3 regions of the Anaerobacillus sp. QJM3NY_17 genome follow, and region 1 is predicted to be linked to each of the others. Evidence: riboswitches for the same ligand, from Rfam matches in the RefSeq annotation. Region 1 holds a riboswitch; each other region holds the start of a gene.
What was found. A riboswitch is a leader RNA that binds a small molecule or an ion and turns the genes downstream of it on or off. The one in region 1 is predicted to bind S-adenosylmethionine.
Positions count from the first base shown of each region.

Region 1 (4,268 bases):
TATGCTTCTTAATTAAGAATAGGAAACAAAGAGTGGTCGACCAACTGAGATTATTGGAAATATGCGAAGGCTTTTTTAACGGAAGCGCTTTGGAAGTCACAAGTTCAATAGAAAACAACATGAGAGGCGAGAAAACAATGACGCGAATAGGAATTGGCTTTATCATCATTGCACTCATTGGATCAATCAGTTTGGTAAGTGCTAAAGGATGGCCTTCATCAAATAATGGTGCATCAGAAGAGAGTGAATGGATCGGATCTTGGACAGCAAGCATGCAGGCGCCTGCTCAGGATGGAAACTCGCATGAAGGTTTTAAGGATCAAACAATCCGCTTAATACTTCGTCCCCATATGGATGGAGATCAAATGCGTATTCGACTGTCTAATGAATTTGGTTCATTACCTTTATCTATGAAAGAAGTAAGGGTTGCTGTCTCAAAAGAAGGTGCGAGCGTAGACGGCGAGACAGATCAAGTTATCACGTTTAACGGAGAGAAATCCGTTACAATTCCTCCAGGTGAAAAGCAGTATAGCGATTCGATTGAATTCCCTGTTGGTGCGGATCAGAATCTTGCTGTCAGTTTATCAGTAGATGGTGAGACTGGACCTACAACATGGCATCAGCGTTCAAACCAAACGGTGTACATGTCGGAGGAAGGGAATCATGCTGGGGATGCGGAAGGTACATCATACACTTCAAAAGAAGAAGCCTGGTTCTGGCTAGATCGATTAGAGGTGGTTTCAAATAATTCAGTAGATGGTGCACTCGTCATAATGGGGAGTTCAATAGCGAATGGCAATTATTCAACTATGAATGCGAATAACAGATGGCCAGACTATCTTGCCAATCGAATGAATGAAGAAGAAGCTCAAGTGAACATGTCTGTCTTGAATGCAGGGGTATCTGCGAATCATTTAATTAATAGCGAAGAAGGAAAAGGCGAGAACGCATTAGCTAGATTAGATCGAGATGTTTTAAGCCAGGAAGGGATAAAAGCGGTTCTATTGCACGAAGGTATAAATGATTTAAGACACTATCCTGAATATGATTCAGAGAAAATCATTGATCGAATGAAAGCAATTATTAAAGCAACTCATGAAAAGGGTCTTGATATTTATGGAGGGACGTTAACACCATATAAAGATTCCGATATGTATACAGAAGAAGGGGAGAAAACACGTCAGGAAGTTAACGAATGGATCCGGACAAGCGGAGCCTTCGATGATGTAATTGATTTTGATAAAGCATTGAGAGATCCTAACGATCCTGCGAAATATCTCTCGAAGTACGATTCTGGAGATCATTTGCACCCAAATGATGAAGGGTACGAGAAGATGGCAGATACGGTTGATTTATCGATGCTTGAATGAATTAGGACTTTTTATCTAAGTTAACATAAATAGTTAACGCCATTGACAATAACTTGAATAATTGATATTTTTATTAAAATATATTTTCTTATCCAGAGAGGTGGAGGGACTGGCCCTTTGAAACCTCAGCAACAGGTCCATCGGATACTGTGCTAACTCCAGCGGGTGATAAACCTGATAGATGAGAGCCCTCGGTTTTATTTTGTCAGCAACGCACTCATTTTGGGTGCGTTTTTTTGTTTTCTGGATGGAAAAGTAAGGAGAAATAAGATGGAAAGCAAGCATGGTTTTCAAAGGGAAATGAAGTCAAGACATGTGGTGATGCTCTCACTAGGAGGGGTCATAGGTACAGGGTTGTTTCTAAGCTCTGGTTATACGATCCAGCAAGCTGGTCCTATTGGAACGATACTCTCTTACTTGGTTGGAGCATTGGTGGTTTACCTTGTAATGCTATGTTTGGGAGAGCTTTCGGTACATATGCCTGAAACAGGTGCTTTTCATAGCTATGCCGCTAAATATATTGGAGGAGGAACCGGTTATACGGTTGCGTGGTTGTATTGGCTAACCTGGACAGTAGCGCTAGGGTCTGAGTTTACAGCGGCTGGAATGTTAATGCAGCGATGGTTTCCGTTCATCAGCGTATGGGTATGGAGCGCGTTGTTTGCAGGGGTGATCTTTGTTGTTAACGTCTTAACAGTTAAATTTTTTGCAGAAACGGAATTTTGGTTTGCTTTAGTAAAAGTGTTGGCGATCGTGCTGTTTATTATCATAGGTGCAGCGTCCATCGTAGGGTTTATTCCAATGGACTCTGGAACAAACGCTTCATTATTCTCGAACTTTACAGATGAAGGAATTTTTCCAAATGGGGCATTCGCCATTTTAATGACGATGCTGGCAGTGAATTTTGCTTTTTCTGGTACAGAACTTATTGGTATTGCAGCGGGAGAAACATCAGATCCTGAACAAACCATCCCAAGGGCTATTCGCACAACATTAATTCGGTTAATTCTATTCTTTGTCGGTTCAATTTTTATCTTATCAGCTCTTCTACCCGCTTCGGAAGCAGGAGTGTTAGAAAGTCCATTTGTAGCTGTGCTCGAACGAATTGGTGTTCCATTTGCAGCTGATATTATGAATTTTGTTATCCTAACGGCCATTCTATCGGCTGCAAACTCAGGGTTATATGCTTCATCAAGAATGCTCTGGTCACTTTCGAACAAGCAAACGATATCGCCTGTTTTTGCTAAGCTCAACAAAAATGGTGTCCCTCTTAACGCTGTGATTTTTAGTATGGTGGGTGGAGCACTTGCGTTATTTTCAAGCATTATTGCACCAGATACTGTTTATGTTGTTCTAGTCTCTATTTCTGGACTTGCCGTTGTTGTCGTATGGATGAGTATTAGCGCCTCACAGTTTCTTTTTAGAAAGAGGTACTTAAAAGAAGGAAATTCATTGAAAGAGCTCGGTTATCGCACACCTTTTTATCCTGTTGTTCCAGCTCTAGCTTTCTTACTATGTCTTGCTTCACTGTTAGGCATTGCTTTTGATCCTACCCAGCGAGTAGCGCTTTATTGTGGAATACCGTTCATTGCGCTGTGCTATGGAAGTTATTATTTAACAAAACGAGTAAAGAAAAGGGGGATAATTGATGCTACAAAAACACAATCCTATTAATGCTATTTTAGAAGATTTTAATATTGTGATATTGGACGGGGCTCTTGCGACAGAGCTTGAAAAATATGGGTGCGACTTAAATGATCCGCTATGGTCTGCTCGCGTCTTGCTTGAAAATCCAGAGCTCATCTATCAGGTTCATTTAGATTATTTTCGAGCAGGGGCTGACTGTGGGATAACATCAAGTTATCAGGCTACGATCGAGGGGCTGAAATCTCGAGGTCTGAATGAAGAGGAAGCAGTAGAACTAATTAAGAAAACCGTCCTTCTTGCCCGTAAAGCACGCGACGATTTCTGGGAACGAGAGGCTCATTTGAATCGTCCCAAACCTTTTATTGCCGCTTCCGTAGGCCCATATGGCGCATACCTGGCTGATGGATCTGAGTATCGAGGCGATTATCACGTTAGCGATGAGATGCTTATCGCATTTCATCGACCAAGAATAGAAGCATTGATCAGTGCAGGAGCTGATATAGTAGCTTTTGAAACAATTCCATCTTTTCAAGAAGCGAAAGTTTTAGGATCATTGATACAAGAGTTTCCTGATACTCATGCCTGGCTGTCATTCACCATTCAAAATGAAGAAAAAATTAGCGATGGTACTGCTTTAAAAGAATGTTCCAGATATTTTGAGGAGAACGAACAAATAGCTGCGATTGGTATCAACTGTGCTTCTCCATCGTTTGTGACAAGAGTGGTAAAGGAGATAGCTGGTCAAACGGATAAGCCAATTATTGTCTATCCAAACTCTGGAGAAGTCTATGAATCGAATTCAAAAACGTGGCAGGGGAATGAAACGTGTGATGAGATCGTAGATGGATCAAAAGAATGGTTTCAAGCAGGAGCGCGGTTAATTGGAGGATGCTGTCGTACAAGTCCGGAAGAGATCGAACGACTTTATGGAAAGTGGAGAGGTTGAACTTTTTTTCATAATGAAATAAAAGTCGGTCAGAGTGGCTTAATGACCGACTTTTACTTAATAAATTTAGCTTAAAACGGATTCGTCGCCCACTGCAATGACTGCTTGATGAAAATGCGAGGGTGCAATTTCAACTGGCCAACCATATATTCAGCGAGATCTTCAGGTTGCATATACTTTTCCTTATCCTGTTCGTCGAGCTTGTCGCCGAAGACGAGTTCAGTAGCAACAAGGCTTGGATTTAGTGTGAAGACGCGAATATTATTTCGGCGAACTTCTTGCATGAGGGCTTCGGTCATGCCCTG
Region 1 covers NZ_CM149685.1:4,271,495-4,275,762, reverse strand. Annotated here, with positions in the region: gene AC0VYV_RS21860 (SGNH/GDSL hydrolase family protein) at 138-1,370, shown strand; SAM riboswitch class I at 1,456-1,558, shown strand; gene mmuP (S-methylmethionine permease) at 1,641-3,044, shown strand; gene mmuM (homocysteine S-methyltransferase) at 3,019-3,963, shown strand; gene AC0VYV_RS21845 (3-ketoacyl-ACP reductase) at 4,035-4,268, opposite strand, start outside.

Region 2 (4,268 bases), 500 kb from region 1:
GGAAACCCGATGGTTCTTCGCTACTTGTTTTAAGTAAGGATACAAAAGAGAAAGAAGAAGGACGTAAGCCTCTCGTTGTGACTGACTTACGCTATAAAGCAGACAGCAGTGGTTTGCTTGACAATCACCATATGCAAGTTGTCTTGATCGAGGTAACCTCAGGTGAAAAGAGAATAGAATGGCTAACAGATGCACCATTTAATCATTCTAGCCCTAACTGGTCACCGGATGGACAATCCATTGTATATGTGAGAGATCGATATGAAGAACAGGGGTCCTACATGCGAGCCGACATCTTTATTCAGGGTCTGAATGAAGGATCAGAGCCTGATCAGTTAAATCGTGAGGGTGGGAGCTTTAGCACACCGAACTGGTCACCAGATGGGAAGAAGCTCTCATTCATTGGGCATAACTTTGAGCATGAAGGAGCTACGTTGAATAAAATCTGGACTGTTGACATAGCGAAGAAAGAGTTTACTTGTTTAACAGAGGAGGTTGATTTAGAGTGTTCGGATGTATTGATTTCAGATATGCACTGGGGAGGCGCTTCTCCTGGTGCGATGTGGAGCCAAAATGGAGATGGACTCTATTTCCTTGCTAGTAAAGAAGGAAACACTGGTGTTTATTTCGTCGGAGAAGATTGCACGGTTCGACAAATAGCGGGTGGTGACAGGCACCATTATGCATTTCACTACTTGCCAGGCGCGAATGAAGCGGCTGTTGCAATTAGCGATCCACTTAACATTGGCGATATTTATACGCTTTCGTTTCATGGAGATCGGGTAAATGAACTGTGTTTGTCTCAATCAAATGCTGACGTTCTCGAATGCCTGGATCTCTCGACACCAGAAATGTTTACATACGCTGGGAAAGACGGTTTGGAGATTCAGGGCTGGCTCATGAAGCCAAAGGATTTTAAGGAAGATCAGGAACATCCCCTTATTCTTGAAATTCACGGTGGACCACATATGATGTATGGTAATTCATTTATGCACGAATTTCAGCTTCTTGCAGCAAAAGGATATGTTGTCCTTTATACGAATCCACGTGGTAGTCAGGGATATGGACAAGAGTTTGTGAATGGTTGCCGAGGAGATTATGGTGGGGGTGATTATGAGGATTTGATGGCGGGTGTTGATGCCGCTTTGAACAAGTATTCCTTTATTGATGAAGCTCAACTTTTCGTGACGGGAGGAAGCTACGGTGGCTTTATGACGAACTGGATTGTTGGGAAAACCGATCGATTCAAAGCAGCGGTTACCCAGCGCTCCATTTCGAATTGGCAGAGTTTCTATGGCGTTAGTGACATCGGATACTTTTTCACAAAGTGGGAAGTTGGAAGTGATTTAGATGAAAACCCTGCTAAGCTATGGCATCATTCACCGCTTAAGTATGTGGACCAAATCGAAACCCCACTTTTAATTCTTCATAGCGAAAATGATTACAGGTGCCCTATAGAGCAAGGAGAACAGTTATATGTGGCTTTAAAGCATCGTGGGAAGGAAACGATGTTTGTAAGATTCCCAGATTCTGATCATAATTTATCAAGAAGCGGTCATCCAGAACTACGAGTGGAACGACTTAAGCATCTAGGAAACTGGTTCGACAATTACCTAGAAGGAAGACAATAAGAAATCTTTCGACAAATAGCGGGCGGTGACAGGCACTTTTTGAGATCTTCCCTTGACGCCCTTCGAGAAAGATACTATACTATTGAAAATAGTTAAATAATATTGAAAACTCTTATCAAGAGTGGCAGAGGGACTGGCCCTGTGACGCCCAGCAACCATCTCAGTTCGTGAGAAAGGTGCTAATTCCAGCAGACGAGCAATCGTTTGAAAGATGAGAGAGAGTTCAGCGCTGCTGATAATGATGAAATGATACAACTCTCTCTGTACTTTACAGAGGGAGTTTTTTTATTGGGAGGGGATTTTAGCAGATCGAAGCACTTTTGCGCTTTTATATTTTAGCGCTAAAACGCTTTACATTACTATATGAACTTTAAAGGAGATTGAGAAATGAAGAAATCATTGTATTTATTAGGTGCACTTATTTTAGTCTTTTTGGCAGGTTGTTCTGGAAATGAGGCTTCTGGAGATTCAGAAGATGGCCCACTGAAGGTAGGGGTAACGGCTGGTCCGCATGAAGATGTGATGAACAAGGTGAAGGAAATCGCAGCGGAAGACGGGTTTGAAATTGAAGTGATTGCGTTTAATGATTATGTGATGCCAAATACAGCCCTTGATGAAGGGGAATTGGATGCGAACGTATTTCAGCATGAACCTTATTTGAATGATTATGTAAAAGAAAGAGGACTCGAGCTTTCCAAGGTAGCAACTACGATTACTTTCCCAATGGGAATTTATTCTGACAAATATAAGAGTCTTGATGAATTGCAAGAAGGCGACAAAGTTGGCTTGCCTAACCATTCAACAGGTGAACCTAGAGCGCTAATGTTGTTTGAGCAAGCTGGCATTATTGAGTTGAAAGATGGCGTTGGTGTTAAAGCAACGATCAAAGATATTGAGAAGAACCCTTATAATCTCGAATTTGTTCCATTAGAAGCTTCACAAATTCCAAGACAGCTTGGTGAGCTTGCGATTGCAGCAATTAATACGAACTTTGCAATGGAAAGTGGACGCGTACCGAAAGAAGATTCTCTTGAAATGGAACCCGAAGATTCCCCGTGGGTGAACGTGATTGCAACACAAACAGAGAACAAAGATGATGAACGTATTCAAAAGCTAGTGAACTATTATCAATCAGATGAAGTGAAGCAATTTATCCAGGACGAATTTAACGGTTCTGTTGTTGCATCCTGGTAATTCGAAAGAGGAGTGAGCACGATGATTCGATTAGAAAATATAACGAAAACGTATAAAAGCGGTGAGACGATTACGAAGGCGGTTGATGATGTTTCCATAGAAGTTGAGAAAGGAAGCATCTATGGCGTCATCGGTTATAGTGGTGCTGGAAAGAGCACGCTTGTCCGAATGGTGAATCTTCTGGAGCGACCGACAGATGGAAAGGTATTTATCAATGACATTGAGCTCACTTCTTTGTCTACTGGAAAGCTTCAAAAAACAAGACAGCGCATCGGGATGATTTTTCAGTCTTTTAATTTATTGAAAACAGGCACTGTGTATCAAAACATTGCCATTCCGCTGAAGCTTACGGGTCTTCGTAAAAAAGAGATTGAAGCGCGAGTTGATAAATATTTAGGTATCGTTGGGTTATCGGATAAGCGGGATGCTTATCCTTCCCAGCTATCAGGTGGTCAGAAGCAGCGTGTGGCGATTGCCCGTGCGCTTGCTCATGAACCTGAAGTGCTACTGTGCGATGAGGCAACGAGTGCCCTTGACCCAGATACGACAGAATCAATCCTATCTTTATTGGAACAAATCAATCGTGATTTTGGAATCACGATTTTACTCATTACGCATGAAATGCACGTTGTCCAGAAAATATGTCATGAAGTGGCTGTGATGGAGAACGGGAAGGTGATTGAACAGGGGCGAGTGATCGATATCTTTAGTAAGCCTGCTACAACGACGGCCAAACGATTTGTTCAGTCGTTATTCCAGGATGAGCTTCCAGAGTCGCTTGTGTCTCGATTGAAAGAGCGTGGTCAGATCGTGAATCTTTCATTTATTGGGGAGAAATCAGGTAGTCCCGCTCTTGCGCTTGTTAGTAAGAAGTTCGACGTGTATCCGTCCATTTTAGCAGGGAACATTACACAACTGAAGGATCAGCCTTTTGGTAGGCTAGTCGTTCATTTAGATGGGGAAGCGGAAGAGACGGCTCGGGCCGTTGCGTTTTTAGAGGAAAGTGGCGTCGTAGTAGAAGGCTATGTTCAGGAGGTGGAAGCTCATGTCAGCTAAGGTATCGGAGTTTATTGATCTTTGGGGTGCAGACATTTGGAACGCGATTATTGAAACATTTCAAATGGTTGGGATCTCACTACTGATTTCAGTGTTGATTGGGCTCCCGCTTGGTGTGCTACTTGTTTTAACTAGACCTGAAAAAGCATTAGAAAATAAAGTTCTTTTCCGCATATTAAATGCGGCTATAAACGTGATCAGGTCGATTCCATTTATCATTTTACTGTTTTTCATTTTACCTTTTACAAAAATGATTGCAGGTACAACAATTGGAGTAAAAGGTGTGATTGTGCCGCTCGTTGTCTTTACGGCGCCGTATATCGCAAGGTTGATGGAGTCCGCTCTTCTTGAGGTCGATCGTGGAGTAGTAGAAGCCTATGAAGCAAT
Region 2 covers NZ_CM149685.1:3,776,263-3,780,530, reverse strand. Annotated here, with positions in the region: gene AC0VYV_RS19455 (alpha/beta hydrolase family protein) at 1-1,631, shown strand, start outside; SAM riboswitch class I at 1,741-1,849, shown strand; gene AC0VYV_RS19450 (MetQ/NlpA family ABC transporter substrate-binding protein) at 2,019-2,825, shown strand; gene AC0VYV_RS19445 (methionine ABC transporter ATP-binding protein) at 2,847-3,881, shown strand; gene AC0VYV_RS19440 (methionine ABC transporter permease) at 3,871-4,268, shown strand, end outside.
Region 2: linked by a shared signal. The riboswitch ahead of AC0VYV_RS19450 (MetQ/NlpA family ABC transporter substrate-binding protein) and the one ahead of mmuP (S-methylmethionine permease) in region 1 are both predicted to bind S-adenosylmethionine.

Region 3 (4,268 bases), 1.7 Mb from region 1:
TTCTAGCGGGTATGTTAGGCTACCCTATCATCTATTCCCTTAGCTTTTCTGCATTTTTCTACGAACAATTACGCCAGTTGCAGCCATAGTTGCAAGTATGGCTGCAACAATCCATTCGATTGGCATTTGCTGTTCAGCTGTACCACCCATACCTGTTTTAGGCATATCAGTTGGCATAGCTTCCATAGCGAATTTGTCCGGGAATTGGTTTACGAAAGCACCAGAAAGTCCCTTTGCCGGCTTATACATATGAGCATAAGCTTCACGAACCGAATCATAAGCTGCATCGTAGTCTTCCGTAGTGTAGCTATCAAACGCAGATATTAATTGATTCACATGCATTTGTAAACCTTCAGATAATGGTCCCGCTTCTAATCTACCTTCAGTTGCTGTTTCAAGAAAACTTGAGAAGTCTGCACGATAGTCTTCCAGCGCTTTTAGTGCTTTTTCTTGAGCCGCCTCATCTTCAGCTCCTGTCGCTTGAACATATTCTACAAAGTTACCGATATGTCCAGACCACATTTCTTTAAATTGATTTCCTGCTTCTTCACCATATACAGAAGTTATCGCAGCAGCTAGATCATCCGTATTCTCGCTTAGTGCAGCTGCAGATGCATCAAAGTCTTCTGATCCGTCGATTCCGTTCTGCATTGTCATCATTGCAAGACCAGCATGTTCAGATAATAAATGACCTAATGTTGCACGAAGATCAGATGCTGGTGTTACGGCTTTTGTGTTCTCGAACTTGTCTGGGAACTGATCAGTAATGGCACCAGAGAATCCTTTAGCCACCATTTGCATGTGAGCAATCGCTTCACTTTCTTTCTCGTAGGCCATCTCATAATCACCTGCTACATAGCTATCAAATGAACCAATCAACTGATTAATGTGAGCTTGAAGTCCTTCAGACAATGTTTCAGCTTGAAGTCGTTCTCCTGTTGCATTTTCCAAGAAATTAGAGAAATCTTCTTTATAACCATCTAAGCTATCTAAAGCTTTTTGTTTTGCATCTTCATCTTCATTACCTGTTGCTTTCACATAGTCAACGAAGAAACCGATATGATTGCTCCAAATTTCATTAAATTCAGCTCCTGCTTCTTCACCATAAACGGATGTAATCGCAGCTGTAAGGTCTTCCGTGTTTTCACTTAAGGCACCAGCAGAAGCTTCAAAATCTGCAGAACCTTCAGCTCCTTTTCTCATTGTTTCTACTGCAAGATAAGCATGCTCACTTAGTAAATGGCCAAGATCAGCACGAAGATCAGCACCTGGTGTTTCTACTGTAGGCTTGTCCATTTGCTGGTCGTGGTCAGAGGCAAATGCTCCAGCTGTTGGTATTAAAAGTGAAAAGCTAAGCGGAACAACTAATAGTCCCTTTTTCCAATCGATCACTTTCTTTTTTATATTCTTGTTCGTATTCATTTTCAAATCCACTCCCCTTAATTTTGATTTACACTTAGCTAACGGAGAGAAGATCCATTTAGATCATTCTTTTTTAAAATTCTTCTCTTTTTTTAATTACGAGAGAATAAAAAGTCAGCAAAACCCACACATACTAAGGTTCTGCTGACTTTCAAGTTTTAACTATTTTTTATAGATATGATGATATTTAGAATGTGATAATAAACTACCTTTTCCTCAATCAATTCTATATGTGTTAATCACGCCCGCTTTTTCAAGAAAAATTAATCAAACTCTTTTTTCTCCCATTCATCTTCTGGTAGTCCCAAATCCTCTCCAGAAAACCTTTCTTCTTTAAATGGATCGGCATGGTTATGAAATCCGTTTTGTTCCCAAAAACCAGGTTTGTCTTCATTGATAAATTCTATACCTCTGATCCATTTAATACTTTTCCAGAAGTAAAGATGCGGTACAACTAACCTGAGAGGCCATCCGTGTTTTGCCGTTAATTTCTCTCCATCGACTGAGTGGGCAAGAATAACATTATCTCTCATTAAGTCAGTGAGGTGAATATTCGTTGTATAGTTATAGTCACCATGTAGCATAACATGGTTCGTTTTCGGTACTATCCCATATGCGTTCATAAAATCCTTAATCAAAACCCCTTCAAAAGTATTATCAAACCTAGACCACCTTGTGACACAGTGAATATCACACTTTACTTTCTTCTGTGGTAAGGCAAGTATGTCGCTATAGGAAATGATCACTTCCTTATCAATTTCTCCAAATACACTTAGGTTCCATGTCGACATCTCATACACAGGTACATCACCTTCATGTAGAATAGGGAACCTTTCTGTAAGTACTTGCCCCGGTGGCAGACGATCACCATACATTTCACTTGCATCTGGAACTTTCATTTTGCGAATACGGTCAGCTTTTTTCAAATCCTTCACAACCCGTCTCTCATTTATTGAATCGTCTAAAAAACTCTTCCTAACTAATAAGGAAGAGTTCGCTTCAGAGCTCTTCCTTATCTCTCAGAGCATAGACTCTGCTGGATTTGGCACCTTGTCTATCAGGTTGCCGGGCATCAAAGGGCCAGTCCCTCCGCCTCTCTCAATAAGGAAATTAAAAAATGTAATTTTGATTCATTCTATCGGTCTATTTAGTATTTTGCAATTATTGTTTTAAACGAGGTTTTTCTTCATTTCAACAAATTGAAATTCTCCCCCATTGGTTTGTTGCATAAACAGATGAGTGATTTGAAATCCAGCCCTTTGATACACTTTTATGGCTCGTTTATTAAATTCAGCTACTGCCATTCCAAAGGAAGTTGGACGATACAATTCAACTGCTTTTTGAAGGCCAGCCTCCAAAAAAGAAAAGCCTTCTCCTTTTCCAACATTATCGGGAGACATTCCTAGACCAATTTCTATATGGTTGTCTTCATGCTCATGAAAACTAAAAAAACCAATAAGATGATCCCTTTGGTAGACGCTCCAATAATTTTCATTGCTGGCTGCATCTTCCCGGAACTCTTTTAGATCTTCAAGATCCTCGTCCATATTATAAAATGAGTATACCCCATCATAGTCCCACGAGATAATTCGCTCGACTTCTTCTTGACTTATTAACTTAAATTGATATACCAATACTCTCCCTCATTTCTGTGTGATTGAAAAGGAAAAGCCCCATGCTGGGAAATGCATGGGGCTCACACTTTATATTTTAAGGGGGGCAGGAACCGGGGAAGTCCCTGCAAAAATAGTGTAGCAAGTTCCAAGGGCATGATGATTGATTATGAGTTGTTTTTCACATTCTTTTAATAAATGAAAAGAAGCTGGACAACTATTTATAAACCATGATCGTTTGAAGTTCTCGAAATCCAATGTCTTTATAAATGTATTTCGCGAAGTTAGAGGAATACACATTCAAACGAATTTCCTCATATCCCTGTTCTTTGAAGTTTTCAATACTCGCTTGAACGAGCTGCTTAGAATACCCTTTCCCACGAAACTTTGGAAAAACAAATACATCATAAATGAACCCATGCTTGCTTTCTGTAAAATAATCCGTGTTTTCTCCAAGTAATACCCAGCCAGCAATTTCCCCTTCGTCGCGATAAATGAGGTGGTAACCACCTCGATCAAGAATGGATGATACAATTTCAAGTGCTTTCTCTTCTTTTACGATACCAGGATTTGTCGTTCCTTCATTAACAGATTGAATGGAATTCGACAAAATAAAATCTCTTTCTTCTATCGTCGCTCGTTCGATCACATAGTTTCCCTCCATCATCAAAATCATTCATTACTCGTTTATTCTTGATGCAAGAACCTTATTCCTCCCATAAGTAAGATGCATATTCTTACCAAATTTATTTTTTTGTTAAAGCATAGACGCATGTATCAGTTAGTTTACTGCCATCAATTGAGACATGGTCGTTTCGTAAAATAGCCTCAAGTTGAAACGATTGTTTCTCGGCAATTCGCCGACTTCACCAATTTGTCGCATTACAACGAATTTCTAGCCTTCTAGCGTTTAGCTCTGAAAAGGCGTAATCTACAATGCCTTGGACCGCTTCAGACATATAGCCTTGACCAGCGTATCTAGAATCAATCCAATAACCGATTTCAAATTTACGAACGTTCCAATCTATTCGATGTAACCCTGAGGAACCGATAAAATCACCCGTCTGTTTATGGAAGAGTAATAGTCGAAGATCCTCCCGCTTTAAAAACGCTACGTGAGATTCGCGGATATTCGCTTCAACATCTTCTTCCGTTTGATCTATATGTGCGAAAGGCATCCAGGGTTTAAGCTCTTCTAACGAGGCATCAATTGATTGATGAACCGAAGCACCA
Region 3 covers NZ_CM149685.1:2,581,166-2,585,433, forward strand. Annotated here, with positions in the region: gene AC0VYV_RS13550 (copper amine oxidase) at 40-1,389, opposite strand; gene AC0VYV_RS13555 (sulfite oxidase-like oxidoreductase) at 1,686-2,348, opposite strand; SAM riboswitch class I at 2,432-2,530, opposite strand; gene AC0VYV_RS13560 (GNAT family N-acetyltransferase) at 2,592-3,056, opposite strand; gene AC0VYV_RS13565 (GNAT family N-acetyltransferase) at 3,253-3,684, opposite strand; partial or broken gene AC0VYV_RS13570 (GNAT family N-acetyltransferase) at 3,782-4,268, opposite strand, start outside.
Region 3: linked by a shared signal. The riboswitch ahead of AC0VYV_RS13555 (sulfite oxidase-like oxidoreductase) and the one ahead of mmuP (S-methylmethionine permease) in region 1 are both predicted to bind S-adenosylmethionine.